Regions from separate parts of the Serratia sp. NA_13 genome, predicted to be linked through region 3. Evidence: predicted binding sites of a transcription regulator. Region 3 holds the regulator's gene; each other region holds the start of a gene.

Region 1 (10,722 bases), on a different contig from region 3:
CCACGCCGACATCGGCAATCAGCAGCTGCTCTTCCAGCTCTTCAAAAAGATCGTCGTCGATTTTCTTGCCGCGGAACAGGCCGATAAAACCGGAACCCAGATTCTGTTTGGTTTTCACCAGGCTGCGTTTCAGGCGGGCGAAGAAACCTTCTTTAGTTGGGCGTTCCTGCTCCTGAGTCACCGCAGGGGCCGGCAGTTCAGATTGTTGTTCTTCAATCTCTTCAATAATGGCCGGAGCGACGATAATCGGCTCCAGCGCCACACTGGCCGGCAGAGGCTCTGGTTCTGACTCTGGCGTAATGACCTCAGGTTCAGGCTCGATCGCTTCCGCTTCTGGCACAATAACCGGTTCTGGCGCAGGCTCGATAACAGGCTGCTGCGCAATCACTTCCGGTTCAGGTTCGATAACCGCTGCTGGCTCGGGTACGACAACCACTTCCGGCTCAATCAGGGCCACCGTTTCAGGTTCGATAACGGCAACCGACTCGGCAATCTCTTCCTCTGTCACCGACTGCTGTTCTGCCGCCACCTGTTCGGTGATAGTAACAATCTCTTCCGCCAGCGCTTCAGCCGCTGCTGGGTGCTCGGCAACCACCGGCACGCTTTCTGCGATATGCTCGCCGGTCAGGCTGCCGTCCCATTCTCCCGGGGTTTCTACGGAGGCGGCAGGTTCAGATTCCTGGGCGGGGAGCTGGTCATCGAGCTTGGGTGCAACCGGTTCAGCCGGGGCCTCCACGGCCTGATGTTCCGCCGGTTCTACCGCCGTCTCAGGCTGCTGTTGCTCTTCTTCCTTCTGGCCGAAGCCCAACCAGGAGAAAAACCCGCGTTTCTTATCTTTTGCCATGTTATGACTCTACTCCGTACCGAAGGCTTGCTTTCCCTTCATACTTGAAAACGCCTCTGCGTTGGCTGCCAGCATTCCCCCCAGTCACTTACCTGAGTAAGCTCTTGGGGACTCACGCTGTTGCCGTCTTGATGCATCTTCAATTATTTTGGGTATATGCTGACAATAATTCGCCGAGTCTATCACTTTCCCTCGCCCAGCAACACGCATCCGGTATGCTTTCCACGGTGAAATCAGGCAACAAAGTTTTAACGTTTCCCCCGGCGCGTCTCACCGGTAGAATAGAGGCAACTTTTCGTTAACTTGTGCGGCCTTCACCGCCCCAAACAGAAATAAACCAATCCTATGACAAGAATATCGCCACGGGCGTCGGCAAAAAAACCGCCTCAGGCTGCGGCTGGGCAGATCCGTATTATCGGCGGCCAATGGCGCGGAAGGAAACTGCCAGTGCCCAATAGCCCTGGGCTACGTCCCACTACCGATCGCGTCCGTGAAACCCTGTTTAACTGGCTGGCACCGGTGATCCAGGGCGCACGTTGCCTGGACTGTTTCGCCGGTAGCGGTGCACTCGGCCTGGAAGCGCTGTCCCGCTATGCCGGTAGCGTTACGCTGTTGGAGTTTGAACGCCCGGTGGCGCAGCAGTTGGAAAAGAATCTGGCGCTGCTGCAAGGCAAAGGCCATGTGGTCAATACCAACGCACTGAGCTGGCTGGCGAAAAATGCCCAACCGTTTGACGTGGTGTTCCTCGATCCGCCTTTTCGCAAAGGGCTGCTGGCGGAAACCGTCACGCTGCTGGAACAACAGGGCTGGCTGGCCGATGAAGCCTGGATCTACATAGAGGCCGAAGCCGAAAACGCCGCCACCGACGTCCCGGCCAACTGGCAGCTACACCGTGAAAAAGTCGCCGGTCAGGTGGCTTACCGTCTTTATATCCGTTCTCAAGAGAAAACCGACAATGCTGATTAATCTGGGTCGCCTGCTGATGCTGTGCGTATGGGGCTTTCTGCTCTCCAATCTGTTTCACCCTTTTCCCAAGCCGCTGAAGTACTTCATCGACGTGGCGCTGTTCTTTATGGTGGTGATGCACGGGTTACAACTGGTGCTGCTGAAATCCACGCAACCGAAAGATCAGCCGATAAGCTACTGGCAGGAAGCCAAGATCTTCATCTTTGGCGTCTTCGAACTGCTGGCCTGGCAGAAAAAGCAGCCGCCAATCAAAAGAAAATAGCTTAGTGCGGCGCCGGCTGAGCGGTGAATGACACAAAACGCGTGCCCTGCACCATCAACATGCCCTGCGCACCTTTCTCTATCGGGTTGTATTGCTGCTGTTTCAGCCGCAGGGTGATGTCCTCTCCCCCACGCTGCGGGTGGAACACCACTTCATAGCGCATTACCTCATTGACGATATGCTCGCGCTGGCGTGAACGGTTATTTGAGGCAGGGAATTCACGCTTCTCGCTCACCGTAACCTGCAGGCTGCGAACCGGCGCGCGGTCATTTTCCGCCTCAGATCGGCGCTGGTTGAAATAGCGCTGCGTGGCCAGTACGGCGATCAGTGCTATCACGGCGATAAAAAACAGCGGCGGTTTGCTCATCTCTATTTCCATTCCCTTCGCGGTTAAATCAGCGTAAACATAGCATTCTCAAGAAAGCGTTGTCGATTACAGGCCTACTGCCTACACTGCAAGCAGGAAGTGACACTGGTGACAATTTGGAGCCGGAGGCTGTGGCTCCCATAATGAATAAGGAAGACATATGAGTTGGCCGTTCCTTGCCGTATTCTTTTCCGGTTGGCTGTTCGTCGACGCCTCCTACCGTGGGCCGCGCTGGCAACGTTGGGTATTTAAACCTGTTACCCTGCTGTTGCTGTTATTGCTGGCCTGGCAAGCGCCGGTATTGGGTGCGGCAGGCTATCTGATCGTTCTCGGCCTGTTGGCGACGCTGATCGGCGACGCTCTGTTGCTGCTGCCGCGTGAACGCGTGCTGTACGCCATCGGCGCATTTTTCCTCTCGAGCCTGCTGTATACCCTGAGCTTCGCCAGCCAGATGACCTTCAGTCTGTTTTGGCCACTGCCACTGGCGCTGCTGGTGATTGGCGTGCTGTTGCTGGCGACCATCTGGACCCGGCTGGAAGAAATGCGCTGGCCGATTGCCACCCTGGTCGCGATGACGCTGCTAATGGTGTGGCTGGCAGGGGAGCAGTACTTTATGCGCAGCACCGATTTCGGTTTCTCGCTGCTGGCGGGGACCTCACTGCTGTTGCTGGCCAATGTTATTTGGCTGCTTAATCGCTATCGCTTTAGCTTCCGCGCGGCCGATGCGCTGGTGGCCTTCTGCTATTTCTCCGGCCACTTCCTGATTGTCCGTTCGCTGTACCTGTAGTGACTCAGGGCGGGTTCGGCTGCCGAACCCGCTGCTACTAAGCCAGAGCCTTGAGAGTCAAACCGTCATCGGCACCACGCTGGTTACGATAAACGTCCCCATCCCGCGAAAAGAACGCCAGCGTGCTGCCGTCTGCCTGCAATAAAGCAATGCCATCCGGTGCCGGGCGCCAGCCGACCACCTCAGCCGTTAAAACTTTTTTCAGGCAATTTTGCCGATCAATCAATTGATAGCCGTTGGTTGCCCTCTGTTCGCTGGCCAAAAATTCAATCTGGCATTGCTGCTGCGCATCGGCAACTTGCCATTGACCCGCCAGAGACTGCGCGGAAGGAAGAACCAAACTGCTGGCCATAGCTGCCCCCGTTACCATCATATTTCCCGCCATTATGGCGGCGCATGCCAAGCTGCCCTTCATATCGGCTCCCGCATAAAGCCCGGCCAGAATGCGCCGGGCGTTACCTTCACTGTTACACGATGAAATCAGTGGTGACGTCTACCTGACCCACGATCTTCACCAGGAAGTCCGGTGCCTGATGGCCACCGATATTCAGCGCCAAATCGCTGACATTATTCGAAGCATCATAAGTCAGTAACGCTTCACCCACAGAGCCGCTGAAATGATCGACGAAGTGAATTTGGTCACCGCTCTGCTTGCCCTGATTAAAGAACGACAGATCGATTTTATCAGTGCCTTTCTGGAAATCCTTGATCACGTCGGAAGCGCCCGGCGTAGAATCGCTGACCGCTGAAAAGACAAAGATATCCTTGCCTGCACCGCCCCACAGCTCATCCACCCCGCCGCCACCGAACAGTACGTCGTTGCCCACGCCGCCCTTCAGCACGTTGTTGGCTGCGTTGCCAACAAGCACGTCATTACCCGAACCGCCGATGGCGTTCTCAATGGTCACACCCGCCGCGATAGACACGTTGCCTTTCAGCCCGCCGACATCGGAGAAGGACTTCTCGTTCAGGTTGATACGCTGGTTGGCGGTGTAACCAGAGAAATCGAAGGTGTCGTTACCGCCCGCATCCCATGCTGCAAAGATCACTTTCTGCGAGTTGCTGGTGGTGCTGAGGAAGTCACGACCGGTATTGGAGTTGAAGCCATACACTGTGTCACCGGTGCGGGTAGACAGGTTGGCGCCATACAGATGCTGAATGGCAGCAATGTCATCCAGCAATGGTGCTGCCGCGTAGTGCCCACCGTTGTCACCACCGGTGTTGGTTTCACTCCAGTAGCTCATCAGGCTGAACTCGCGGGTATCTTCGGCATAGGTAACGTCATTGTAGGTTGGGTTGCCTTCCCCGGCGTTGTATTCACCTGGGTGGCTCAGGCCGAGCGCATGGCCAATCTCGTGGGTAAACGTCTGGCGGCCATAGTCTTCACTGGCCGGATGTTTGATGTTGGACTGGTTGACGTTGTACCAGGTCTGGCCACCCAGATCCTGGCCCTGATAGATAGTATTCGGCAGAAAAGCGTAGGCCTGCGTACCATAGTCATAATGGCCAGGACGATCCTGACTATAGTTGCCGAAGGTGATATTGGCCTTTTGGCCGGCGGCAACTTCAGTGAAGGTAAGATTGGCCACGTCAGACCAGGATTGCAGCGACAGTTTGGCCTGCTGTTGCTGTTCCGCGCTGAACTTGCTCAGCCCGGTATCGCCGGCGACGTTGGTGGAAGAGAACTTATAGTCCGGGAATGAGAAAGTTAATTTAGCCGGCTGGCCAAAAACTTTATAACCATTCCAGGTTTGGTTCTCACGGGTAATAAACAGCCCAGCTTGTTCGTTAGAAAATGAGTCCTTGCCATTAACCTGAATCCCGTTGCCACGCTCGTGATAATGCAGCAGATCGTCTACAGCATTGTAGCCGGAGCCAGTAGTTGCGAGACTTGATTCAGTAACTTCAATTGCCTTTTTAGTAGATTGCATTGGTTCGATTCCACTCATTAGCTGATCGTTATCAATCAGTCAGATAGACATAACCTGCCTGCCAGCCACGGAGAACGATCCGCCAGCTAACGGGCAGGGACTTATGCGCCGTTACCGGCAGTGTGTTAGATAGAATTAATGCATATATATCAGCAAATAAGATTACCTCTATAAACGGTAATCGATTCCAATTATAGGCAGGTGCGCAAAACTGCACATAAAATAATCATCTATATATTTTCATAACGAAGGAGAGTTATGCTGGTTTTTGGCGATAATTACAATCTAAATGAAACCTGAAAGTCACAAGTTAGCAACAAACTTCAACAAAAATGCGGCCTACAGATACAAGCGGATCGTGCTGGCATTTAGCCCCCTAAAAGTTAAATTTAGCTAAAGAGTTATATATTAATAACTCTTTATTATTAGCCGACGGGACTTTTAAGTTTCTAAGGGAATAGCCATTTATTTTCTCGTCTAACGGCCTTGCGCCACCCGCGATAGCGCCTGCCTCACAGTTAGTAATTATTCTCATCCACTGCTTGACTCTGGAGTTGGCTCCAGGGTGTAGAGTCTGCCCAATGAACTTCATTAACGGCCCGGAGGGGGACGCTATGACCAACCATGAAAACCATAATCATCAGGAACATCACCACGCGGAAGGCAGCTGCGGTTGCAACCACAGCCACAGCAAAACCCAGCACGGTTGCAGCAGTGCAAAACAAAACGCCGACAGCCATGCCGATCATGCCCATACGCACGATCATGGTGCCGGCGGGTGCAGCGCTGACGATCACGAGGATCCGGATGAGGAAAGCGACAGGCTAGCCGCCGCCCCTCTCTCCGGCAGCCAGCGCTACAGTTGGAAAGTCACCGGCATGGATTGCCCAAGCTGTGCCAAAAAAATTGAGAATGCGGTAACCGCGCTCCCGGGCGTCGACAACGCTCGCGTGTTGTTCGCCACGGAAAAACTGGTGGTCGATGCGCAATCCGATATCAGCCTGCGTATTCAGGACGCGGTGAAACAAGCCGGTTTTACCCTGCTCGGCACCCAGTCCACCCAAGCCGAGCAGCCAAAAACATCGCGCCTCGGCGAGTTTGGGCCACTGCTGCTGCTCACCACGCTGATGATCGTCAGTTGGGCGCTCAGCATGGTCGACCCTGAACTGAGCCGTATTTCCTTTATCGCCACTACGCTGGTGGGTCTGGCTCCGGTTGCCACCAAAGCAGTACGCCTGATCCGCTCCGGCACGCCGTTTGCCATCGAAACCCTGATGAGCGTGGCAGCCATTGGCGCGCTGTTTATCGGTGCCACCGCCGAGGCGGCGATGGTGCTGCTGCTGTTTATGGTCGGCGAGGTGCTGGAGTCCTACGCGGCCAACCGTGCACGCCGTGGCGTGAAGGCGCTGATGGAGCTGGTGCCGGAAGATGCCCTGCTGCTGCAGGGAACGGAGCGCAAGCGCGTACCGGTCGCCAGCCTGCGCCCCGGTGATGTGATTGAAATCGCCCCCGGTGGCCGCCTGCCGGCCGATGCCGAACTGCTCAATCCGTTTGCCAGCTTCGACGAAAGCGCCCTGACCGGCGAGTCGGTGCCGGTCGAGCGTCAGCAGGGCCAGAAAGTTGCCGCAGGCAGTTTGTCGGTCGATCAAGCCGCGCAGATGAAGGTGGTTTCCGAGCCGGGCAAAAACGCCATCGACCGTATCTTGCAACTGATTGAAGAAGCCGAAGAGCGCCGTGCGCCGATCGAACGCTTCCTTGACCGTTTCAGCCGTTACTACACCCCAGCCATCATGTTGTTGGCCATCGCGGTGATCCTGGTGCCGCCGTTGCTGTATTCACAACCTTGGGATACCTGGATTTATCGCGGTCTGACCCTGCTGTTGATCGGTTGTCCTTGTGCCCTGGTGATCTCTACCCCGGCAGCGATCACTTCCGGGCTTGCAGCCGCCACCCGTCGCGGTGCGTTGATCAAAGGTGGTGCGGCGCTGGAACAATTGGGTCAAGTGCAAACTATCGCCTTTGATAAAACCGGTACGCTGACGGAAGGTAAACCGACGGTGACCGATGTACTGCCGCTCAACGGCATCAGCGAACAACAATTGCTGACCCTCGCCGCCGCCGTAGAGGCCGGTTCCCATCACCCACTGGCGCAAGCGATTATCAACCGGGCCGAGCAGTATGGCGTCCCTCTGCCACTGGCACAGGGCCGCCGCGCCCTGGCGGGCGTTGGGGTAGAGGGTGTTATCGACGGAAAAACCTTCCTGATCAGTGCGCCGGCCAAGTTAGCTGCAGGCCTGCTCAGTCAGCAAGGTGCCAATCAGGTAGAACGTCTGGAAAACGCCGGTAAAACGGCGGTGGTGGTGCTGGAAGACGGTGCCCCGATTGGCCTGTTGGCGCTGCGCGACACGCTGCGTAGCGATGCCAAACTGGCGATTGCCGAACTGAAAGCGCTGGGGATCAACGGGGTCATGCTAACCGGTGATAACCCGCGTGCAGCGGCGGCGATTGCCACTGAGCTGGGGTTGGATTACCGCGCCGGGCTGCTGCCGGAAGATAAAGTGAAGGCGGTAACCGAACTGAGTGAACTGCGCCCAACGGCAATGATCGGCGACGGTATCAATGATGCACCGGCGATGAAAGCCTCCAGCATTGGTATCGCGATGGGCAGCGGCACCGACGTAGCGCTGGAAACCGCCGACGCAGCACTGACCCACAACCGGCTGGTTGGCGTGGCGGAAATGATCCGCATATCACGCGCGACACACACCAATATTCGGCAGAACATCACCATTGCGTTGGGGCTGAAAGGAGTATTTCTGATCACCACCCTGCTGGGCCTGACCGGGCTGTGGCTGGCGGTGCTGGCTGACTCCGGTGCTACCGCACTGGTCACCGCCAACGCCCTGCGGCTGCTGAAAAAGCGCGCTTAGGTTATCAAATGCCCCAGGGAGCCGAATCGGTACCCTGGGGTGAGATAACGCCAGTACCGCGTTTAGACGCCCTTGCGGAGTAAGTAACGGTAAGGCGCGGTGTCGGTTTCCTGCGCCACCAACGTATGTTCCATAAAGCGGCAGAACCCCGGAATGTCGCGGGTAGTCGCCGGATCGTCGGCGATGATCAGCAGAGTTTCACCGTTATCCATATGGCGCACGGTTTTGCGCACCATCATTACCGGTTCAGGACAACGCAGCCCCATCGCATCAAGCGTCTGGTCGGCTTGGGCAAATAAGTCAGTCATGCAATTTTTCTCGGTCGAAAACGATCGGCGAACGCTCGCCACATCTCATTGGCGCATAGTTTACGCCAGTAGTTTTTCTGCGCAAGATGCGTTAACGTTTGCGTTAAAAGAGGCTGCGTCTCCCTATGAAATGTGGTGCCGTCACTGCCCCCAACTGCCGTTATCACGGCAGAGGGTGCAGCCCATAGTGGGGCCTATGGGCAAACCTGACAACACAGAGAACGGTTGTTGGGGGCGTGACCTTTCAGGCTGGGGCCAAATCACAGTGCTGCTGCGTTATTCGCCGCTTATTTGGCCCACCAAACCTCGCGACTCACGCCTTGCTGCACTGTGATTTGACCTCCAGCGGCCCTCACGTTTCATAGGGAGACACAGCCTAACCATTGCATTGGTTGCGCAAACGCGTATCATGCGGCCGCGACGCTTATTTCGCGGCGTAGACAAGACATTTTGGGTTCCCTCACCCCATTATTAAAAAGGCTACAACATGTATTCGTTTACTGCTCGGCAGCGCCTGACCGCGTTGGTCTGGCTATCGCTGTTCCATATTGTCATCATTACCTCCAGTAACTACCTGGTGCAGTTGCCGATGTCCATTTTCGGCTTTCATACCACCTGGGGAGCTTTCACCTTTCCGTTTATCTTCCTGGCGACCGATCTGACGGTGCGTATTTTTGGCGCTCCGCTGGCACGACGCATTATTCTTTTGGTGATGGTACCGGCGTTGTTCATTTCGTACGTGATCTCCACCGTGACCTATCAGGGCGAATGGCAGGGCTTTGCCGCACTGGGCAGCTTTAATCTGTTTGTCGCCCGTATCGCCGTCGCCAGCTTTATGGCTTATGTGCTCGGTCAGATCCTCGACGTCCACGTTTTCAATCGTCTGCGTCAGCGCAGCGCCTGGTGGGTGGCTCCTGCAGCCGCCATGTTCCTCGGCAATATCAGCGATACCCTGTCGTTCTTCTTTATTGCGTTCTACAAGAGTAGCGACGCCTTTATGGCTAACAACTGGGTTGAAATCGCGCTGGTGGATTACAGCTTCAAGGTGCTGATCTGCCTGTTGTTCTTCCTGCCGATGTACGGCGTACTGCTGAATATGCTGCTTAAGCGCATTGCCGCACGCCAGGACGACGGCAGCCTGCAACCAGGCTGACCCGTGTTATTATTGGCGGCCTGCACCCATCCGGAGGCCGCCATGACCATCAACATCCGCCACGGCACCCTCGAAGAAATTCACCGCCTGTACCAACAAACCCTCAAATTCGACAACCTGCAGTGCTGCTGATGATGCTCATCAGCCATCACTCTCGGATTGTTCAACTGGAAAAGAAAGGCGAAGTGGCTGATTATCGGCTATTACTTGAAAAAACCTTGTGACAACATCTGCCTTGCATTTCAACCTTGAATAGGTTGCGATACGTGAGAGACCCCCTACCTGAAAGGAAGAAGGAAGCCCAATGCGTAAAGTAGCAAAATTGATGGGTATCAGCCTGTTAGTGCTTGGCCTGACGGCCTGTGACGGCGACACCAAAGACACCAAGGCATCGGCAGGAGATGCCGCAGCCAGCGCCCCAGCCGGGCAACAGGTAAGCTTGCTGGATGGCAAGCTGGCGTTCACCCTGCCAGCGGGCATGGCGGACCAAAGCGGCAAGCTGGGTAATCAGGCGAACAACATGCACGTTTACGCCGACAGTACCGGCCAGCGCGCGCTGATCGTGATCCTCGGCGACAAGACTGCCGACAGCCTGGAAACCCTGAGCAAGCGTCTGGAAGATACCCAGCGCTCACGCGACGCCAACCTGCAGGTGATCACCAACAAAGCCATAGACGTTAACGGTGTTCCGCTACGTCAGTTGGACAGCATCATCACCAGCGGCGGTGAGAAAGCCTACTCCTCTATCCTGATCGGCACGCTGGACAACAACATGCTGACTATTCAGGTGACGCTGCCGGCGGATAACCAGCAGCAGGCGCAGAGCGAGGCCGAAGGCATCATCAACACGCTGAAACTGAAAAAGTAAACTTTTACTGACTCAGCCTATAGGGCGCAGTTCACACTGCTGCGCCCTCAAGCCAATGCCTGCGCCAGCAGGGTGATCGGATGTTCGCAGCGCTTGCTGGTCGACATCTCGATTTGCCATTTGCAGGTTTCGCAGTCCGTCACCACCAAATCGACCCCGCTCTCCTCTATCTGGCGGAACAGCGACGCCCCAATCCCCTGCGAAGTCTCATAGTTCTCCGATTTAAAACCATAGGTGCCGGCAATACCGCAGCACTGCGAATCCAGCACCACCAGTTCCAACCCCGGTATCTGCCGTAACAGCTCC
Region 2 (10,722 bases), on a different contig from region 3:
TGTGGTGGGGGGCTATATCAGCACCTTCTTCGGCTACGGCAAGGTTGACGGTTTCAACTTCGGTAGCTTCGTGGTCGCCGTAATTGGCGCCATCGTGGTGCTGTTTGTTTACCGCAAAATCCGCAGCTAATTTCTTGCGTATTAACAAAACGGGCAGTCCATGGACTGCCCGTCAGACTGATGACAAACCGCATTCCTGCCCAGAGCGAGTAGAGGCCGATAAATAAAAATCAGGAAAATCAATTTATTGATTTTCGGCTGATCACCACAAAGCAGGAAAAACCACGCTTTTTCCTGCTTTGTCAGTAACCTAACGGGCAGTCCATGGACTGCCCGTTTTTCATTCATTATTTCTGTTCGGCGGGTTCATCCGGCTCTTCTATCACGACCTCTTCCTTGCGGTACAGGCCGATCACCTTAAACAGCAGGCTAAGACCGATACCAACAATGGTCGCCAGCGCCATGCCTTTCAGCTCGGCGGCCCCGATATGAACTTTGGCCCCGCTGACACCGATAATCAGGATCACCGAAGTCAGGATCAGGTTCTGTGCCTTGTTGTAATCCACCTTGGATTCAATCAACACGCGAATACCGGACGCACCAATCACCCCGTACAACAGCAGGGATACACCGCCCATAACCGGCACCGGCACCGCCTGAATGGCCGCCGCCAACTTGCCAACGCAGGAAAGCAGGATCGCCAGAACCGCCGCACCACCGATCACCCAGGTGCTGTAAACCTTGGTGATGGCCATCACGCCGATATTCTCACCGTAGGTGGTGTTGGGCGTTGATCCGAAGAAGCCGGAGATCACCGTCGAGATGCCGTTGGCAAACATGGAACGGTGCAAACCAGGGTCACGCAGCAGGTCTTTTTTCACGATATTGGCCGTCACCACCAGATGACCGACATGCTCGGCGATCACTACCAGCGCCGCGGGCAGGATGGTAAAGATGGCAAACCATTCAAAACGTGGCGTGTAGAAAGTCGGCAGAGCAAACCAGTGCGCTTCACGGATCGGAGTTAAATCCACCACGCCCATAAAGAACGACAGCGCATAGCCCACCAGCACGCCAATCAGGATCGGGATAATCGCCAGAAAACCGCGGAACAGCACGGAGCCCAGGATGGTCACGCCCAGCGTCACCAGCGAAATGGTTATGGTCGTGGTATCCGCGCTAACGCCGTCGGCTGGCAGCAGGCCCGCCATATTGGCCGCCACACCCGCCAGTTCCAGACCTATCACCGCGACAATCGCCCCCATCGCCGCCGGTGGGAATATCACGTCCAGCCAGCCGGTACCGGCTTTTTTGACCAGCAGCCCCACCAGGCAGAACAGCACCCCGCACATGATGAAACCACCCAACGCCACTTCATAACCCAATGGCAGCAACAACAATACCGGGGAGATAAAGGCAAAGCTGGAACCGAGATAGGCCGGTATCTTGCCCTTGCAGATAAACAAATACAGCAGCGTGCCGATGCCGTTAAACAGCAACACCGTCGCCGGATTGATCTTGAACAGGATTGGCACCAGCACGGTAGCGCCAAACATGGCGAACAGATGCTGGAAGCTGAGCGGAATGGTCTGCAGTAGCGGCGGGCGTTCACTGACGCCGATGACGCGACGTGTCATGGGATTATCCTCTAATTTTTACCCGATGGATTTCAAATTGCAGCCAGGCGGCAAACTAACAACGCCGTATCCTGGAAGACAAAGAGCATAAAAAAGCCGACTCATAAGTCGGCTAAATTTCTTACTTGGTACCAAATATCTTGTCGCCGGCATCACCCAAGCCTGGCACGATGTACCCTTTCTCGTTCAGACATTGGTCGATGGAGGCGGTGTACAGTTCGACGTCCGGATGCGCTTTCTCCAGCGCAGCGATACCTTCCGGTGCTGCGACCAGTACCAGCACCTTGATGCTGTTGCAGCCGGCTTTCTTCAGCAGATCGATAGTGGCGATCATCGAGCCACCGGTCGCCAGCATCGGGTCAACCACCAGCGCCAAACGCTCTTCGATGTTGGAAACCAGCTTTTGGAAATACGGCACCGGCTCCAGGGTTTCTTCGTCACGGTAAACGCCAACCACGCTGATACGCGCGCTCGGGACGTGCTCCAGCACCCCTTCCATCATGCCCAGACCTGCACGCAGGATCGGCACAACGGTAATTTTTTTCCCTTTAATCTGGTCTATTTCAACCGGCCCACACCAACCTTCGATGGTGACTTTTTCCGTCTCCAGATCGGCGGTCGCTTCATAGGTCAGCAAACTACCCACTTCAGAGGCCAGCTCACGGAAGCGTTTGGTGCTGATGTCATTTTCACGCATCAGGCCAAGCTTGTGTTTCACCAGCGGGTGTTTCACCTCAACGATCTTCATCATTTTTCTCCTATTAAGGTGGTTAACGGCCAAAAAAATCGCCGGATTATACCTCCTTTTGCCGACTGCGCCACCCACAATAGCCCTATCGGGATCAACAAAAGATTGAATAACAGTATAGATGACGAAAAAGCGGAGCTGGTTCACAAGCCACTCGCAAACGTTTGCCTGCGCTGTTAGAATTGCCGCGCCTTAGTCCGGAATCAATGCCGGATGCACAGTTTTCAAACCGCAAACCGTCGTGGGGATCGCGCAGTGACCGACAAAACCTCTCTCAGCTATAAAGACGCAGGTGTCGATATCGATGCTGGCAATGCATTGGTAGACCGCATCAAAGGTGTAGTTAAACAGACCCGCCGCCCGGAAGTGATGGGTGGTCTGGGCGGTTTTGGCGCCCTGTGTGCGTTGCCGCAGAAATACCGCGAGCCGATCCTGGTTTCCGGTACCGACGGCGTAGGCACCAAGCTGCGTCTGGCGATGGACCTGAAACGCCACGACACCATCGGCATCGATCTGGTTGCAATGTGTGTGAACGACCTGGTGGTACAGGGCGCTGAGCCGCTGTTCTTCCTGGATTACTTTGCCACCGGCAAACTGGACGTGGACACTGCGGCCAGCGTCATCACCGGCATCGCCGAAGGCTGCAAGCAGTCCGGTTGTGCGTTGGTGGGTGGTGAAACCGCCGAAATGCCGGGTATGTACCACGGCGAAGATTACGATGTGGCCGGCTTTTGCGTCGGCGTGGTCGAGAAATCCGAAATCATCGACGGCAGCAAGGTGCAGTCCGGTGACGCATTGATCGCGCTGGGCGCTTCCGGCCCGCACTCCAACGGCTACTCGCTGGTGCGCAAAATCCTGGAAGTCAGCAACACCGATCCAACCACCACCTTACTTTCAGGCAAACCGCTGGCTGACCACCTGCTGGAGCCGACCAAGATTTACGTGAAATCGATACTGGAACTGATCGAGAAAATCGACGTGCACGCTATCGCTCACCTGACCGGCGGCGGCTTCTGGGAAAACATCCCACGCGTACTGCCGGAAGGCATGCAGGCGGTGATCGACGAATCCAGCTGGCAGTGGCCGGCCGTCTTCAACTGGCTGCAGCAGGCCGGTAACGTCAGCCGCCACGAAATGTACCGCACCTTTAACTGTGGTGTGGGCATGGTGATCGCACTGCCGGAAGAATCCGTTGAGCAAGCCATCGCATTGTTGACCGCAGCCGGTGAAAAAGCGTGGAAAATCGGTAAACTGACCGCTTCTTCCGACGAACAACAAGTGGTCATCAACTGATGAAAAAGATCGTGGTGTTGGTCTCCGGCCAGGGGAGCAATCTCCAGGCACTGATTGACGCCTGCCAGCAGGGCCGGATTGCCGCCGAGATTGTGGCGGTGTTCAGCAACAAGGCTCAGGCTTACGGCCTGCAACGCGCAGAAGCGGCAGGCATTGCCGCCCATGCGCTGGATGCCAAGGCCTTTGCCGACCGCGCGGCGTTTGACGTCGCACTGGCAGAAGCCATTGACCAGTATCAACCGGATTTGGTGGTGCTGGCCGGCTATATGCGCATTCTCAGCCCGCAATTCGTGCAACACTTTGCCGGACGTATGCTGAACATCCACCCTTCCCTACTGCCGAAATACCCTGGGTTGCACACCCACCGGCAAGCCATCGACAACGGTGACAGCGAACACGGCACCTCGGTGCACTTCGTGACCGAACAGCTCGACGGCGGCCCGGTGATTTTGCAAGCCAAGGTACCGATCTTCCCCGGCGACGAGGAAGGCGAGGTGGTTGAGCGAGTGCAAACACAGGAACACCTGATTTACCCGCTGGTGGTGAACTGGTTCGTCGAAGGTCGGCTGGCGATGCGTGATGACGGGGCCTGGCTCGATGGCAAGCGCCTGCCCGAACAGGGGCACGCCGCCGACTGATGGCGCAACCTGAACCCCCCCGCTAAACGGCGCCTCTCACGGCGCCGTTTTTTTTCGCCGCAATGCCGGCCCTGAAGTTATACTTTGCGCAATTTCACGACATAGAGGAATAAACATGTCCAGCACTACCAGCGTCAGGCTACGTCCATTGGAACGGGATGATCTGGCGTTCGTCCACCAGATGGACAACAACGCCAGCGTGATGCGCTATTGGTTTGAAGAACCTTACGAAGCCTTTGTCGAGCTTTCCGATCTCTACGACAAACACATTCACGATCAGAGCGAACGGCGTTTTATCATCGCCCACGAAGGTGCCAAGGTCGGGCTGGTGGAACTGGTGGAGATCGACCACATCCACCGCCGCGCAGAATTCCAGATCATCATCGATCCGGCCCATCAGGGCAAAGGCTACGCCAGCACCGCCGCCAAGCTGGCGATGGATTACGGCTTCTCGGTGCTGAACCTGTACAAGCTGTATCTGATCGTCGACAAAGATAACCCGAAGGCGATCCACATCTACAGCAAGCTGGGCTTCGAAGTCGAAGGCGAACTGATTGACGAATTCTTCGTCAACGGCGAATACCGCACCGTGCTGCGCATGTGCATCTTCCAGCCGCAGTATCTGGCGAAGTTTAAAACCCCGGCCAGCGATAAACCTTTGGTTAAGTGAGCAAAAATCCACCTCTTGAAGAGGTGGCTTTAAATGGGGCTCCCTAGAAGGGAGCATTGTCCGTTTTAATCCTGTAACAACTCCATTTGCTGTTCGTATTCTTGGTCCTTCTTATCCTGATACCTCACATAACGCCTGATAATTTCTTCGTTCACTCCAACAGTATCTGCAAAGTAACCCCTTGCCCAAAAGTGATTCCCCCACAGCTTCTTTCGTATATGCGGGAATTTATTGTAAAGACGGATAGCGCTGCGTCCTTTCAGGACGCCCATTAACGTGGAGAGCGAGAGTTTAGGTGGCATCATCACAACCAGATGGACGTGATCTGACTGCACATTCAATTCCAATATCTCGCAATCTTTCATATTGCACGGTATGTAAATTGAACGGTAAAGCTCTTTCCCTACTGCCCCTGTTAAGATTTTATAACGATGCTTTGGCGTCCAAACCAAGTGATATTTGCAACGCCAGAACACATGTGCTGAACTTCTATAACTGTTCATGTCAGTGATTTCCTTCTTACTTGTGGTGAGTAAGCTGGAATTTTCTGGCATGGGCTTCCTTCAGGCTAGAGCCTCACAGGGACAATCACCACCTCCCCAGGAGGTGGTTTAGGGCTGACAATAAAAGGAATACGCCCCTTATTCATTTGCGCAGGATAGTTCAACCGTAACGCCCGGTAATATAATCCTCGGTGCGGCGCTGGCGCGGTGAAGTAAAGATGTCGTCGGTGTCGTTGTATTCCACCAATCGGCCCTGGTGAATAAACGCCGTGTAATCCGAGACGCGTGCCGCCTGCTGCATGTTGTGCGTCACCAACACCACGCTGTAATGCTGCTTCAGCGCGGAAATCAGCTCTTCAATGGTTAGCGTGGAGATCGGATCCAGTGCCGAGGTCGGTTCATCGAGCAGCAGCACTTCCGGTTCAATGGCGATCGCCCGCGCAATCACCAATCTCTGTTGCTGGCCGCTGGAAAGGCGAAACGCGTTCTCGCGCAGCCGGTCTTTTACCTCGTGCCACAACGCCGCAGCACGCAGCGAACGCTCCACCGCTTCATCAAGGATGCGTCGATCGCGCACGCCCTGTAGCCGCAGGCCATAAACCACGTTTTCATAGATTGACTTCGGGAAGGGATTCGGACGCTGGAACACCATGCCGACCCGCCGTCTTAACGCCGCAACGTCGATTTGCGCGCCACCAATGCTTTGACCGTTCAGTTGCAAATCGCCTTCGATCCGGCAGTTGTCCACCAAATCATTCATGCGGTTGAAACAGCGCAGCAGCGTCGATTTACCGCAGCCGGAGGGGCCGATCAGCGCCGTCACCCTGTGTTTCGGGATACGCAGTGAAATATCGTGCAGTACCTGCTTCTCACCATAAAACAACTTGAGATCCTTTACCGCCAACGCGGTATCTTCATCACCAAGATGCTGGACATCCAGCCGGGGCAAACTGCCTGGCGTCATCAAACCCATTGGGCACTCTCCAGCAAGAGCTTTATTGTTACTGCGACCATGCTTTGTACCGCTCCCTTAGCGAATGGCGGATCCCCATCGCCGCCAGATTCAATCCCACCACAATCGCCACCAACAGGAAGGCGGTGGCAAACACCAGTGGCCGGGCGGCTTCTACGCTCGGGCTCTGGAAGGCCATATCGTAAATCTGGAAGCTCAGGTGCATAAACTTCCGCTCCAGATGCAGATACGGGAAAATATCATCTACCGGCAGCACCGGCACGGATTTCACCACGCCCACCAGCATCAGCGGCGCGGTCTCTCCAGCGGCGCGCGCTACCGCCAGGATCAAGCCAGTCATCATCGCGGGTGCTGCCATGGGTAACACAATGCGCCACAGCGTTTCCGCCCGGCTGGCCCCCAAGGCCAACGACCCCTGACGCAGAGAGGCAGGAATACGCGACAGCCCCTCTTCGGTGGCGACAATCACTACCGGCAGCGTCAGCAGCGCCAGCGTCAATGCCGCCCACAACACGCCCGGCGTGCCAAAAGTCGGGTTAGGCAACGATTCAGGGAAGAACAGTTGATCGAGCGTGCCGCCAATCATATAAACAAAGAAGCCCAGACCAAACACTCCGTAGACAATCGACGGTACGCCAGCCAGATTCACCACCGCAATACGGATCAGCCGTGTCAGCAGATTATTGCCGGCGTACTCGTGCAAGTAAACGGCAGCGATTACGCCAAACGGCATCACCACCATCGACATCAGGATCACCATCAGCACGGTGCCGAAAATCGCCGGGAACACGCCGCCTTCGGTATTGGCCTCACGCGGGCTGTCGCTGAGGAATTTCTTCACCTGCTCGGCCCAGTGCACCAGCTTCTGGGTGGTGTTCATTGCATTGGGATACCAGGCATCACGCACCTGGCTGAGCGCAATGGTATGAACCTGCCCGTGCATGTCTCGCAGCAACAGCGCATCACGGTGACGATCGCGGTTCAAACCTTCCAGTCGATCCGACAGCAACCGATACTGACGTTGCAGCTCCAGCCTCTCAGCGTTGATGGAGGCCTGAGCACGGGCGTCGAGCTTGTCGCCATGTAGCAGGCTTTTCTCCCGCAGCCGCAACGCGTCAAACTGTTGGTTGATACGCGCCATATCGCGAAATTGAATGTCGTGCGCCTGCCGCGAAAGCGCGGCAATCTGCGGCAAACGCTGCTGCAGTGCCTGGTTGATATTGCGCCCGGTCAAAGGCTGGCCGTCTTCCAGCATCCCCGCCAAATAGCCATAAGCGGTGCCGTTGCTGTTGCGCTCCAGCACCAGCAGATCGCGCGGCGTGCTCTGCCGCAGAATATCGCTGGCCAGCAGCGTGCGGAAGTCCTGCCCTTCACTGTCACGATTGCCCACTTTGATCAGATAGCGCTCAAAACTCTGCGCATCTCCTGGCGGCAAGGCCACGCCGGACTCCTGCAATTGACGGCGCGGAATGCTCTGCCGTTGGTACAGTTCGCCAATCATGGTCACCGGTCCTGCTGCGCTCTGATTGAGTTCAAACAGGTAAACCGGGCTAGGCCAGAAATAGCGCATCCCCTGCCCGGCCAGCAACAGCATAATGCCGATCAACGCCAGCAGGCTAACGGCCACCGATCCGGCGGTCAGCCAGATCCACGGCGAACCGCTCTTGGCCCAAAGCCTCATGGCGCCTCCTGATTCAGGGTATAGCGTTTACGCAGACGCAGACGGACAGCCTCCGCCAGCGTGTTGAAGACAAAAGTGAAAATAAACAGCACCAGTGCGGTCAGGAACAGCACCCGGTAATGGCTGCTGTCGGCCACCCCCTCCGGCATTTCGATGGCGATATTGGCCGCCAGGGCGCGCAAGCCCTGGAACAGGCTACCGTCAATCACCGGCGTGTTGCCGGTCGCCATCAGTACAATCATGGTTTCACCTACAGCACGGCCAAAGCCGATCATCAGCGCCGAAAAAATACCGGCGCTGGCCGAAGGCAACACCACCCGCATCACGGTTTGCCACTGGGTCGCACCCAACGCCAGCGATCCCTGGCTCAGAGTAGCCGGTACGCTGAACAAGGCGTCTTCCGCCAGTGAGAAGATGATCGGCACCAGTGCAAAGCCCATTGCCACACCCACCACCAGTGCATTGCGCTGGTCGTAATCATCGCCCAGCCAGAAATGCAGCGGCTCACCAAACAGTTTTACCTCCAGCCACGGCCCCACGTTGAACGCCAGCCAGACGGTCAGTATTATCAGCGGCAGCAGGATCAGCAGATCCATGCCCGGCGGCAAGTGGCGCGGGGCCAGCTTGTTCACCAGAGCGCCGCAGGCCAGCACCACCGCCGCCAACAACAGCGGCAGCGATAACACCGCCAAAAGATAATGTTCAATCACCGGCGCCAGCCAGATACCGGCCACCAGCCCAATCACCACAGTTGGCAGCGCGCCCATTACCTCAATAGCCGGCTTGATCACCCGCCGCAGTCCGGCCGACATGAAATAGGCGGTATAAATAGCCCCGGCCAACGCCAAAGGAATGGCAAACAGCATGGCATAGGCTGCCGCCTTAAAGGTGCCAAAAATGACCGGCATCAGGCTGAACTTGGCCTGATAGCTGTCCTCACCAGAAGTGGATTGCCAAACATAGGCGGGTTCGGGGTAATTCTCATACCACACCTTGTGCCACAGTGAGCGCCAGGTGACGTCGGGATAAGGGTTATCGATTGGATAATGCTGCCAGCCCTGCGCCGTTTCCAGCAACAGGCCGTCACCACGCGGAGCAAACGCCATTTGTTGTACGCCAGTGCTCAACCTGCCATTCAACAATGGCTGCGGCTGAATGCTGGAAAACAGCGAGAAGCCACCGTCGGGTCTCAGGGTAGCGAACACCCGACGATAAGGTTCGGCCACCAGCAAATCCCGTGGTTCGGACTGATGGTCGAAATGCTGCACCGGCGTCAGTTGCCAGCGCCGATCTTTTTTAACATCAAACCACTCACGCAGGCTACCGTCAGCCGCTTCGATCAATAACGCGCTGCCGCCGGGCAAGGCCGTCAGTTGATAGGGAGTGCGATCGCCAAGGATACGCGTTTCTTTAAGCTGTAACTGGGTGTCGTTAATTTGATAGCGCGCCAGTCGGTTACCCGACAGCAGATACAACTGACGGCCGTCCGGCGTCAGCACCAACTGCTGCACCGCGCTCTCCAGCGAGCTTTCACTCAGTTGCGGCGCCTGGTTGCCGCCAAAACGGCCAAACACCAAACGCCGGTCTTCGGTAACCCCGGCCAGCAAATACTGACCGTGCCGCGCTTCAGACAGTGCCAACAACGTCAGGGAGCGCCCCTGTTTATCCAGCGCCAATGGTCGTTGCCCCAGTGGGAACAGCCACCGGGGTGCAGAGGCGCTCGCGGCGGCAAAATCCACACTGGCAACGATAAAGCGACCATCGGCCTGCGCCAAGGCAAACAGGTCACGTTCCCCAGCCGCCTGGGTCAGTAACGTCGGATTGGTCAGCAATGGCTGCTGCGTCAGCGGTGAGCCGGCCCCGGCGGAGCCCTGCTGCGTCAGGGAGTAAAACTGCCCTATACCCTGCGTATCAATGCGATAGCCGATCCGTTGCTGCACATCCATGCCCAGTGCCAGCGCAGGCGCGGTGGCGCTAATCGGTAACGGCTTTGCCTGCCCCATCGCCGCCGGTTTAAACAGCGGCAGCACCGCAAACAGCAGGTAAACGAAGATCAGCATTAACGTCATCAGCACCAGCAGCCCGCTAACGGTCACGGCCGCCTGCACGCTACGGTCGATGCGTGCACGCAGCCGATCCCGGGGATGTTGGTTTACCGTAGTCTGTGCCATGTCTCTCGCTGTCGCTGATGTAAGCAGGCTTGCGCCATAGAATAACCGGGCATCTTATGTCAGTTTTATGACGTTTGCATGACAAAGTTGCCCGCCGAGTGCGGCGAACTTTCGGCTACAAATAAGCATTATTAATCACATATATTGCTGAAAAATGATGATAAACCCTTTCACATCTATAAAAATAAAGCATGAAATTCGCCATTTTATGCCAGTTGGTAATGGCACAGGATGCCAACGCCGCAGAAAATATTTTTACGCCTTAAAATGCCTCGAGCCAGGGTAATGGATATGTTGGACTTTCCTGTCAATCTCTCGCAATAATGATGAAGGACACTGAAGCGGCATCCGGGCTGCGTCCCGGATCCTTTTCTAAAATTGAACTGGAGTGGCAATGGGTCAGGAAAA
Region 3 (10,722 bases):
TGCCGTGGCCTTTGGCCGTAGCTATATCGCCAACCCGGACCTGGTTGAGCGCTTCAAACTGAGCGCGGAGCTGAACGAACCTAAACCGGAAACGTTCTATGGTGGTGGTGCTGAAGGCTATACCGACTATCCAACGCTGTAAGTAAAATAGCAAAGCCCGCCGGTAGACTAATACCGGCGGGCTTTTTGCCATTGAGGGGATATCTGTCAGTTAGCTCGCCGCCAACCTCGCCCAACGTTCCATTTCATTGGTTCCAAGATCCTTCATTATGGTGAGAAACCAAACGGTAAACTTTTCAGGATTACGCGTTGTTTCATCCATTAATTGCTGAATATCAGTCCACGACCAACTATGGGCCTCTTCAGGCGCTCCCTGCGGCTTGCCATCAAATAAACCCACGTAGATATGATCGAATTCATGCTCAATTAAATTGCCGGGTACCGCAGACTGATAGGTAAAGCTGGAAACTTGTTGTAGTTCAGTGCTGAAACCCATCTCTTCCTGCAGGCGACGCTGTGCCGCAGCCAGCGTTGACTCGCCCCAGCGCGGGTGGCCACAACAGCTGTTGGTCCATAGCCCGGCCGAGTGATACTTACTGAATGCCCGCTGTTGCAACAGCAGGCGGCCCTGGCTATCAAAGATAAAAATTGAAAATGCCCGGTGCAGTAACCCCTGTTGGTGTACCCGCATTTTGCTTTGGGAGCCAATCGGATTATCATCAGCATCAACCAGAATCAGCATTTCATCCATTAAGCGGCTCCTTCGGCAAACCTGATGTTCCTGCTGTGAAAATATAAACCGTCATTATTAATCTGATCCAAATTTATAAATTAGCCCTGTCCAATCCGGGCGCTAAATCGTTATCGTGACGCTCTGTTCCTGACAGCGGTTATAGTACTTATTTCCATGTTATGCACGGCGACAAAGTGTGCGGTAGTGTTACCCTGCCGAATTCCTGAGTGACAACGTCACTGATGTCATAATGCTCCCTGCCGTGGCATACATTGAAATCCCTTATGCGACAACGCTATACTGGATTTGCTTCAATCCATCCGCCATTGGCAACGGCACATCCAATCAGAGGAATTATGCGCTTACTCCATACCATGATCCGCGTCGGTGACCTGCAACGCTCCATCGACTTCTATACCAAGGTATTAGGCATGCGCTTGCTGCGTACCAGCGAGAACCCGGAATACAAGTACTCACTGGCGTTTGTAGGCTATACCGATGAAAGTGAAGGTGCGGTGATTGAACTGACCTATAACTGGGGCACCGACAGCTACGAGATGGGCACCGCATTCGGCCACCTGGCCCTGGGCGTGGATGATGTCGCCGCAACCTGTGACAGCATTCGTCATGCCGGCGGCAAGGTCACTCGCGAAGCCGGCCCGGTCAAGGGCGGCACCACGGTTATCGCCTTTGTTGAAGATCCGGACGGTTATAAAATCGAACTGATCGAGAACAAACACGCCGGCCATGGCCTCGGCCACTAAGGTCAACCAGGGGCGCTTTCTGCGCCCTTGTTTTTTCCGCGTGATAACCGCCTGCAACCGGGCGCAAAATTTGCCATAATGCGCGCTGCATTCGATGAAGATAAGAAACTGATGGCCGAAAAAAGTGATCTTAACGCCCTGAGTGGCCGTTTTCGTGGGTTTTACCCCGTAGTGATAGATATAGAAACTGCCGGATTTAATGCCAAAACTGACGCGTTGCTGGAGATTGCCGCCGTTACGTTAAAAATGGATGAAGACGGCTGGTTGCAGCAGGACGAAACCCTGCACTTTCACGTGGAGCCTTTTGAAGGTGCCAACCTGCAGCCCGAAGCGCTGGCGTTTAACGGCATAGATCCGAGTAATCCCCTGCGCGGTGCGGTCAGTGAGTACGATGCACTGCACGCTATTTTTAAAGCGGTACGCAAGGGCATTAAGGATCGCGGCTGTAACCGGGCGATAATTGTGGCGCATAACGCCAATTTTGATCACAGCTTCTTGATGGCAGCCGCCGAGCGCGCCAGCCTGAAACGCAATCCTTTCCACCCTTTCGCCACCTTTGATACCGCGGCGTTAAGCGGACTGGTGTTGGGACAGACGGTACTGGCCAAAGCCTGCATTGCCGCCGATATTCCCTTCGATAGTGCCCAGGCGCATTCAGCGCTGTATGACACCGAGCAAACCGCTCAGCTGTTCTGCGAGCTGGTTAACCGCTGGAAGCGTCTTGGCGGTTGGCCACTGGCCGCCACTAATACCGACTAAGACAAAAAAATCGGGCGGCCCAGTATTAGCTGGCACCGCCCGATGACTTGCAACAATAAAACCAAGCCGATTATGGCTGCTGGTCTTCCTGCTGTTTGTACTTCTCTGCCGTTTCTTTGATCAGCTGCTGCAATTCACCGCGCTGATACATTTCCATGATGATATCACAGCCGCCGACCAGCTCACCGTCTACCCACAGCTGTGGGAAAGTCGGCCAGTTGGCGTATTTCGGCAACTCGGAACGGATGTCCGGGTTCTGCAGAATATCAACATAAGCAAAGCGTTCGCCACAGGCAGACAGTGCCTGCACGGCTTGCGCCGAGAAACCGCAGTTTGGCAATTTCGGTGAACCTTTCATGTACAGCAGAATTGGGTTCTCAGTGATCTGGTGCTGAATTTTTTCAATCGTCGTCGTCATTATATTGCTTCCTCAAGCCAAATCTCATGGCTACAACATGCATCACACTGGCTATTGTAGCGGCTGGAACAGTTGCAAGAAAACGCCATCTTTTGCAAGGGCATTCCCCCGTTGTCAGTCGCGTCTCACCGGCAAGGCCTTTCCGGTCAAAACATATGCGCAGAATAACATTTTTAATCCGGCCATTTCACTAATATATTTCCTGTCAAAAAACGCCACTTAATAAGTTCCCTGGTGGTCGTTGTTGGTTTTTTATACATCAACGGTTTGATTTTTCGGCAAAAAAAATGCTATTAACGTTTTCTCACAATATGGATTATCATTTATGGGTTCTTCGCTGTTTTATATGGCGAAATTCGGGAATACTGTCACTCATTCGATATCTGTTCCGGGGCCAAGGTTGGTAACGTCGACATGCGTTTAATTCTTACGCTTTTTGTGCTGTTGTTTACACAGCTATTCTTTAATCTGGCGCACGCAGCGCCACAGTCGCGTGTTGCCGCTGAGCAGCGCAAGAGCCACGTAAACGAAGCCCGGCCGGATGACCGCAAGAAAAAGAAAGCGGTTAAAGCCAGCAGCAAAAAAGTGAAAGTCACTACTCCGCAGAAAACCGCCAAGGTCTCCAAAGCCAAAACAGAAAAAGCCGCTAAAAAGATCGTTAGCACAAAATCGAAAAACAAAACTCATAAAATAGCCAAAATTAAAGTGACTCCGCCGAAGAAGGGTTATAAAAAAGGCTATGGCCGCCATCGCAAAACCGGCATGGCAACCGCCAAATTGGTGGGTGACGAAAAGCCGCTGAAGCTCAGCCCGGCACACAAAAAACGCTACCAGCATGCCAAGCAAACCGCGATGGCCAAGCTGATGGATCAAATGGGTAAACCTTATCGCTGGGGGGGCACCTCGCCAAGAACCGGCTTTGATTGCAGCGGCCTGATTTATTACGCCTATAAAGACATCGTTAAAATTAAAATGCCGCGTACTGCCAACGAGATGTATCACCTGCGTGACGCAGCGCCAATCAAGAAGAGTGAACTGGAAAGTGGCGACCTGGTGTTCTTCCGCATTAACAACCGCGGTGTGGCTGACCATGTTGGGGTTTATCTGGGCAACGGTAAATTCATTCAGTCACCGCGTACCGGTGAAGAAATCCGCATCAGCCAACTCGACAACGACTACTGGCAAAACCACTACATCGGCGCACGCCGGGTTGTCACGCCAAAAACCATTCGATAATCTCTTTTGCGGCTGGCGCTGTCAGCCGCTCTCCCCTAATAGTTCCCGCAAACCTCATTGTTGTATTCAATCCCTTACCCGTTCCCCTGTATTTCATCGCGAAAATTGCTAATCTAAATACCCACAATAAAAACAGGTCAATCTATCGCCCATTGTTACGTCGGTGGACTGGCACTGTACAAGGAGAAAGCAATGTCGTTTGAACTTCCTGCATTACCTTATGAAAAAAACGCCCTCGAACCGCACATTTCCGCAGAAACCCTGGAATACCATTATGGCAAGCATCACAACGCCTACGTGGTGAACCTGAACAATCTGCTGAAAGGCAGTAAGTTTGAAGGGTTGTCCCTGGAAGAAATCGTTAAGGCCTCTGACGGCGGCATCTTCAACAATGCAGCCCAGATATGGAACCACACTTTCTATTGGCACTGTCTGTCGCCACAGGGCGGCGGTGAGCCTGAAGGTAAACTGGCTGAGGCAATAAATCAGGCATTTGGTTCTTTCGCCGCCTTTAAGCAGCAATTCAGCGACGCCGCAGTGAAAAACTTTGGCGCAGGCTGGACCTGGCTGGTGAAAACGCCAGAGAGTTCGCTGGCTATTGTTAACACCTCGAACGCGGCGACACCGCTGACCGGTGATGATAAACCACTGCTGACCGTCGACGTTTGGGAACACGCTTACTACATCGATTACCGCAACGCGCGACCTGCCTACCTGGAAAATTTCTGGTCACTGGTTAACTGGGCATTTGTGGAAAAGAACCTGGCGTAACGCGGGGAAAAACAATCAGGCGCAGCGAGCTGCGCCTGTTTTACTTGAGGGGATCAGTTCAAAGCAGCGGTGAAGCTGAAAGCAATAATCACGGCCAGCGCACAAACGGTGGTGAACAGTGACATTTTCAGATCGGTATCCATTACAACTCCTTTTCAGATTGGGTTGCCCAAGGGTAAAAGGCACACAATTAATGCGTCAAACCATTTTCACACAGTTAAACAATAAAATCTTGTTATCATTTCCCGGTTTATTATACCGATTACCTCTTCCACTTTGGCTCAATATGGGACAAAATTCGCAGTTCACAACTGTGTACCGGCAAAATGCCCCTCCTGACCAAGCGCTGACGACTTCAACACACTAAAAACTCAGTTTTCGCTTCTTTGGAGAAGGATCTACGCAGGCAAACGATTAACATCATACTTACATACTGCAACATGTGAGTTCAGGAGTCATTCTTTACATGGCAACGATTAAAGATGTGGCCAAACGCGCTGGCGTTTCCACCACCACCGTTTCGCACGTCATCAATAAGACTCGTTTCGTCGCCGAAGAGACTAAAGCGGCCGTTGGCGCTGCGATTAAAGAGCTGCATTACTCACCCAGCGCCGTAGCGCGCAGCCTGAAGGTCAATCACACCAAATCGATTGGCCTGCTGGCCACCTCCAGCGAAGCCCCCTACTTTGCCGAAGTAATCGAGGCGGTAGAAAACAGCTGCTACAGCAAAGGCTATACGCTGATTTTGTGCAACTCGCACAACAATCTGGACAAACAGCGGGCCTATCTGGCGATGCTGGCACAAAAACGTGTCGATGGCCTGCTGGTAATGTGTTCGGAATATCCAGACCAACTGCTGGGTATGCTGGAAGACTATCGCAATATTCCAATGGTCGTCATGGACTGGGGCGCAGCCCGCGGTGATTTTACCGATAGCATTATTGATAACGCCTTCGAAGGCGGCTATCTGGCCGGGCGTTATCTGATTGAACGCGGTCACCGCGATATCGGTGCCATTCCAGGCCAACTGTCGCGCAATACCGGTGGCGGCCGCCATCAGGGTTTTTTAAAAGCCATGGAAGAAGCCAATATCGAAGTACGCGACGAGTGGATTGTTCAGGGCGACTTTGAGCCGGAATCCGGTTACAAGGCCATGCACCAGATCTTGTCGCAGAAGCATCGGCCGACCGCGGTATTCTGCGGCGGCGACATCATGGCGATGGGCGCGATCTGCGCCGCCGACGAACTTGGGCTGCGGGTGCCACAAGACATTTCGGTAATTGGCTACGATAACGTGCGTAACGCCCGCTATTTCACCCCGGCGCTGACCACCATTCATCAACCCAAAGAGCGTTTGGGTGAGATGGCGTTCACCATGTTGCTGGACCGTATAATCAGCAAGCGCGAAGAGTCGCAGGTGATTGAAGTGCATCCAAAGCTGATTGAGCGCCGTTCGGTCGCTGACGGCCCATTCATCGATTACCGCCGCTAATTGCTATCGCCGGAAGCCGCTGTGGCTTCCGGCACCACTTCGCTTAGCCATTCCTGATTCAGCGTTTCACTGTCCCCCAGGTAATCCAACAGCCAGGCCATCGCCGGTGATGGCCTATTCTGCTGCCAGGTCAGGCAACAGGGGCTGGCCGGAAACGGCTGCTGCAGCTGCAACGCTACCAGTTCCCCACGCTGCACCAATGGCAAGGCCTGATGCGCCGGCATCATGCCAACGCATAGGCCGGCACACAGACAGTCCAGCGCCGAGGCCCAGTCCGGCACCACCAGCCGCCGTTGGTTATCCAGTGTCCAGGTGACCCGCTTGGGCAGATTACGCGAGGTATCTTCCAGACACAGGGACGGGAAAGGCCGCAGTTGATCATCATTCAACAGGCCGTCCAACGCCGCCAGCGGATGTTGCGGACTGACCACACACAGCCAGCGCATGTCGCCCATATCGCGAAAGGCAAAGCCGCCGCCGACCGGCACCGCACGCGTCGCCCCAATCGCCATATCAGCACGTCCGTCCACCAGCGCATCCCAGACGCCGTTAAACACTTCCAGTTGAACCAAAAGTTCTACGTCGGGAAAATGGCGATAAAAATCCAGCACCAGTTGGCGACAACGCTGGGGTTTAACAATGATGTCTACCGCAATTTTTAGTTGACCACGCCAACCGTTAGCCACCTGCTGGCACTGGCGGCGAGTGTCGAGCATTTTTTTGATGACACTGCGCGCTTCCTGCACAAATACCACGCCGGCCGGGGTCAGTTCCACGTCACGATGCCGCCGTTCAAACAGCGGAACTGCCAGCCATTGTTCCAATTGCCGCACGGTATAACTGACCGCCGAGGGCACTCGGTGCAGTTCCTGCGCCGCTGCGCTGAAACTACCTGTGCGGGCGACCGCATCTACCACATCGAGAGAATATTCAGACCACACAATCTTGCCTTCAATTTTTTTAACAGCACTTCGCAAATATTACCGTTTCACAAGCAGAGATCCAGCCGGATACACTTGCCGGCGCTAAAAACCTGCGACATTAAAATATTAACGAGAAATACCATGAGAAATTCCTTTGGTTTTATGTTATACCTTGCCGGCCTGAGTATGCTGGGTTACCTGGCCACCGACATGTACCTGCCCGCCTTTGGTGTAATGCAGCAAGATCTGCAAATTTCCGCCGGGGCGATCAGTGCCAGCCTCAGTATCTTCCTGGCCGGCTTTGCCTTTGCTCAACTGCTATGGGGTCCGCTTTCCGACCGTCTTGGCCGTAAACCGGTATTGCTGATTGGCCTGGCGCTATTTGCGCTGGGATGCCTGGGCATGCTGTGGGTACAAAATGCCGTTCAACTGTGGTCACTGCGGTTTATCCAGGCGATTGGCGTCTGTTCCGCCGCCGTCACTTGGCAGGCACTGGTGATCGACCGCTACCGTGAAGGCAAGGCAAACCGCGTATTCGCCACCATTATGCCGCTGGTAGCCCTCTCACCGGCTCTGGCGCCACTGGTCGGTGCCTGGCTACTGAACCACATGGGCTGGCGTGCCATTTTCGCCGTGCTGCTGGGCATTACCGTCATTCTCTTGCTACCGACTCTGCTGTTGAAAGAAAACGCCAAATCTTTGCCTTCCGCAGAAAATAAAAACGCCCTGACCTTCTGGCAACTACTGAAATCTCCGGTATTCAGCGGCAGCGTTATCATCTTTGCCGCCTGCTCCGCCGGCTTCTTCGCCTGGCTGACCGGTTCACCCTTTATTCTTGGCGATATGGGGTACAGCCCAAATGATATCGGCCTGAGTTATGTGCCACAGACCCTGGCCTTCCTGTTAGGGGGTTATGGCTGCCGCACCGCGTTAAATCGCATTAATGGCAACACCTTACTGCCGTGGCTGCTGGTAGCTTATGGCATCAGTATGGTGACGTTATATCTGGTTGCCACGCTGACCGAACCCACGCTTACCACGCTGCTGCTCCCGTTCTGCGTGATGGCGCTGGCCAACGGTGCCACCTACCCAATCGTAGTGGCAAATGCGTTAACCCCGTTCCCGGCAGGCACAGGCAAAGCCGCAGCGCTGCAAAATACCCTGCAGTTGGGCCTGTGTTTTGTCGCCAGCATGCTGGTATCGGCCTTTATCAGCCAGCCGTTGTTGGCAACGGTGACGGTGATGGTTTCTATGGTAGTATTAGCCGCATTGGGCTATATGCTGCAACGGGGAAAAGTGATGGAGGAACAGCAGGCGACGCGGCAGGAACATGCTAACTCAGCGTCATAATTGTATGTATTAATAATCACTTAAACAATATTTTTGCCGAGTGCGATTTACAGTTGAGTAAGCGTCTCGGCAAGCCTATACTCAAAACGACCTTTTAAAATAACACCTTTATAATTTCTTTATCACAAATTGCTGTTGTGTACGCGAATGGCGTCACACTTTTTTAAGGATTGTCTTTCCAGCGTTTCTTGCGCAGGAACCTTCTTAAAATTTTCCTCTGTTCATAGTCGGATATCAGGCACCACGGAACTTTTTGCCGTAGATAAACGTATGCACCCGCAGAATTTGTCTAAGCTATTTTTTGGCGGGTCATAAGTCAGAAGAAAGTGATGGAGAAGCTATGAGTTCATCGTGTATAGAAGATGTGAGCATCCAGGACAACCAATGGTATCGCATCGCTAATGAAATGCTCAGCATGGCCGGTATTGAAATAAACGGCTCACGCCCTTTCGATATTCAGGTTAAAAATCCCGATTTTTTTAAACGCGTGCTGCAGGAAGGTTCTCTTGGCCTGGGCGAAAGCTATATGGACGGCTGGTGGGAATGTGAACGGCTGGATATATTCTTTCAAAACGTGGTCCGTGCCGGGCTGGAAAAGAAACTCCCCCGCCATTTAAAAGATACCCTGCGTATTGCCGCCGCGCGACTCACCAATTTGCAATCGAAGAAACGCGCCTGGATAGTCGGTAAAGAACATTACGATCTGGGGAACGATCTGTTTACGCAGATGCTCGATCCGCATATGCAATATTCCTGCGCCTACTGGAAAGAAGCCACTACGCTGGAAGAAGCGCAAGAAGCCAAGCTGCGGATGATTTGCGAGAAACTGCAGCTGCAGCCGGGCATGAGCCTGCTGGATATTGGTTGTGGCTGGGGCGGGCTTTCCGCCTATGCGGCGAAAAACTATGGTGTTTCGGTGGTGGGCGTGACCATTTCCGCCGAACAGCAAAAACTGGCACAGGAGCACTGCGTCGGACTGGACGTTGAAATCCGATTGCAAGACTACCGCGATTTACACCTGCAGTTTGACCGTATTGTTTCTGTCGGCATGTTCGAACACGTCGGTCCGAAAAATTACCACACCTATTTTAAAGTGGTGGAGCGTAATTTAAAACCGGACGGTCTGTTCCTGCTGCACACCATTGGCTCGAATCGGACAGATATGAATGTTGACCCGTGGATCAACAAATATATCTTCCCGAATGGCTGCCTGCCGTCGGTCTCGCATATTGCCCAGGCCAGTGAGGGGCATTTCGTGATGGAAGATTGGCATAATATTGGCACCGATTATGATCGCACCCTGATGGCCTGGTACGAACGCTTCAAACAGGCGTGGCCACTGCTTGCCCAGCGTTATTCGGATCGTTTCGAACGCATGTTCAGCTATTATCTGAACGCCTGCGCTGGAGCCTTCCGCGCACGTGATATTCAACTGTGGCAAGTGGTATTCAGCCCTAAAGGGGTCGACGGCGGTATTCGCGTAACACGTTAATTATCCTGCAGCGTAAACGACTATACCCTATGGATTTCGAGTTGCAGCTAGGCGCCCAGCTCGCTCACCCCCAGGCGCTTACTTGAGTAAGTAACTGGGGGTGACAAATCTGCCGGGAGCCGATTTGAACGCTGCTTGCAGCGGCCCCTAAGGGGTGTGGCCCATGGACGGGCCACATAACCGAGTGCAGGTAACAACGCTGCAACTTAAAAGACGACGGGTATATCAGCCGCAATACACCCGGATGATTTTATCATCACTATCGCCGAGGAAATTCAGCCGGCGCAGGTTAAAGTCCATCGTGACCGCAGAGTTATACGGTATAGCGCGCACTTGCGACTCAATCTGCACGCCTTCCAGCGCTGACATCGGTTTGCCGACATAATTCTGATATTGCGCCGCGCCGCAGGTATCGTTCTCTGCATCCGCCGCTGTGTTGGCCGTACCCTGTTCCGGCGAGCTGCTACAAGCACTCAGCGCCAACAGCGCCGTTAACATCAACGTTTTCCCATAAAACTTCACGCGATAGCTCCTCTCTGGTTTGTCGTTCGTCAGATCTTCTGCGCCAGCGCACTCGCCGCCGCCATTGCCGCTTCACGGCTCGCCAACACCCGCTCGACAGTGTCAACCACCGCCTGCGTTTGTGGATCGATCTCAATATTCACCTTATCCCCCAAGCGTTTTTTGCCCAGCGTGGTGCGCTCCAGGGTTTCCGGGATCAAATGTACGCAAAAACGGTTATTCACTACTTCACCGATGGTCAGACTAATACCATCGATGCCAA

The links. The regulator PurR, encoded in region 3, represses purine synthesis genes. The targets are predictions, from matches to a motif close to CANGCAAACGTTTGCNTG.
Positions count from the first base shown of each region.
Region 1: a site for PurR is predicted at 8,483-8,500, ahead of tusA (sulfurtransferase TusA). Genes of this name have one in related genera too.
Region 2: a site for PurR is predicted at 2,539-2,556, ahead of purM (phosphoribosylformylglycinamidine cyclo-ligase). Genes of this name have one in related genera too.

Region 1 is NZ_JBQZFV010000011.1:48,608-59,329, forward strand. Features, by position in the region: gene ftsY (signal recognition particle-docking protein FtsY) at 1-844, opposite strand, end outside; gene rsmD (16S rRNA (guanine(966)-N(2))-methyltransferase) at 1,190-1,810, shown strand; gene ACUTSU_RS15625 (DUF1145 family protein) at 1,800-2,072, shown strand; gene ACUTSU_RS15630 (DUF2500 domain-containing protein) at 2,074-2,439, opposite strand; gene ACUTSU_RS15635 (lysoplasmalogenase) at 2,600-3,226, shown strand; gene ACUTSU_RS15640 (AprI/Inh family metalloprotease inhibitor) at 3,264-3,641, opposite strand; gene ACUTSU_RS15645 (serralysin family metalloprotease) at 3,694-5,157, opposite strand; gene ACUTSU_RS15650 (zinc/cadmium/mercury/lead-transporting ATPase) at 5,772-8,087, shown strand; gene tusA (sulfurtransferase TusA) at 8,150-8,395, opposite strand; gene ACUTSU_RS15660 (7-cyano-7-deazaguanine/7-aminomethyl-7-deazaguanine transporter) at 8,883-9,548, shown strand; gene ACUTSU_RS15665 (hypothetical protein) at 9,552-9,680, shown strand; partial or broken gene ACUTSU_RS15670 (GNAT family N-acetyltransferase) at 9,674-9,772, shown strand; gene ACUTSU_RS15675 (DcrB family lipoprotein) at 9,853-10,416, shown strand; gene glpC (anaerobic glycerol-3-phosphate dehydrogenase subunit GlpC) at 10,464-10,722, opposite strand, start outside.
Region 2 is NZ_JBQZFV010000008.1:141,217-151,938, reverse strand. Features, by position in the region: gene ACUTSU_RS13435 (GlsB/YeaQ/YmgE family stress response membrane protein) at 1-130, shown strand, start outside; gene uraA (uracil permease) at 348-1,637, opposite strand; gene upp (uracil phosphoribosyltransferase) at 1,759-2,385, opposite strand; gene purM (phosphoribosylformylglycinamidine cyclo-ligase) at 2,641-3,678, shown strand; gene purN (phosphoribosylglycinamide formyltransferase) at 3,678-4,316, shown strand; gene speG (spermidine N1-acetyltransferase) at 4,432-4,986, shown strand; gene tnpA (IS200/IS605 family transposase) at 5,052-5,489, opposite strand; gene pstB (phosphate ABC transporter ATP-binding protein PstB) at 5,650-6,462, opposite strand; gene pstA (phosphate ABC transporter permease PstA) at 6,491-8,143, opposite strand; gene ACUTSU_RS13390 (ABC transporter permease subunit) at 8,140-10,314, opposite strand; gene ppk1 (polyphosphate kinase 1) at 10,709-10,722, shown strand, end outside.
Region 3 is NZ_JBQZFV010000001.1:221,951-232,672, reverse strand. Features, by position in the region: gene ACUTSU_RS01095 (alkene reductase) at 1-142, shown strand, start outside; gene idi (isopentenyl-diphosphate Delta-isomerase) at 212-751, opposite strand; gene gloA (lactoylglutathione lyase) at 1,090-1,497, shown strand; gene rnt (ribonuclease T) at 1,576-2,256, shown strand; gene ACUTSU_RS01075 (Grx4 family monothiol glutaredoxin) at 2,327-2,674, opposite strand; gene ACUTSU_RS01070 (C40 family peptidase) at 3,089-3,910, shown strand; gene sodB (superoxide dismutase [Fe]) at 4,103-4,681, shown strand; gene cydH (cytochrome bd-I oxidase subunit CydH) at 4,735-4,824, opposite strand; gene purR (HTH-type transcriptional repressor PurR) at 5,148-6,173, shown strand; gene punR (DNA-binding transcriptional activator PunR) at 6,170-7,114, opposite strand; gene punC (purine nucleoside transporter PunC) at 7,238-8,446, shown strand; gene cfa (cyclopropane fatty acyl phospholipid synthase) at 8,787-9,938, shown strand; gene ACUTSU_RS01035 (I78 family peptidase inhibitor) at 10,164-10,460, opposite strand; gene ACUTSU_RS01030 (riboflavin synthase subunit alpha) at 10,490-10,722, opposite strand, start outside.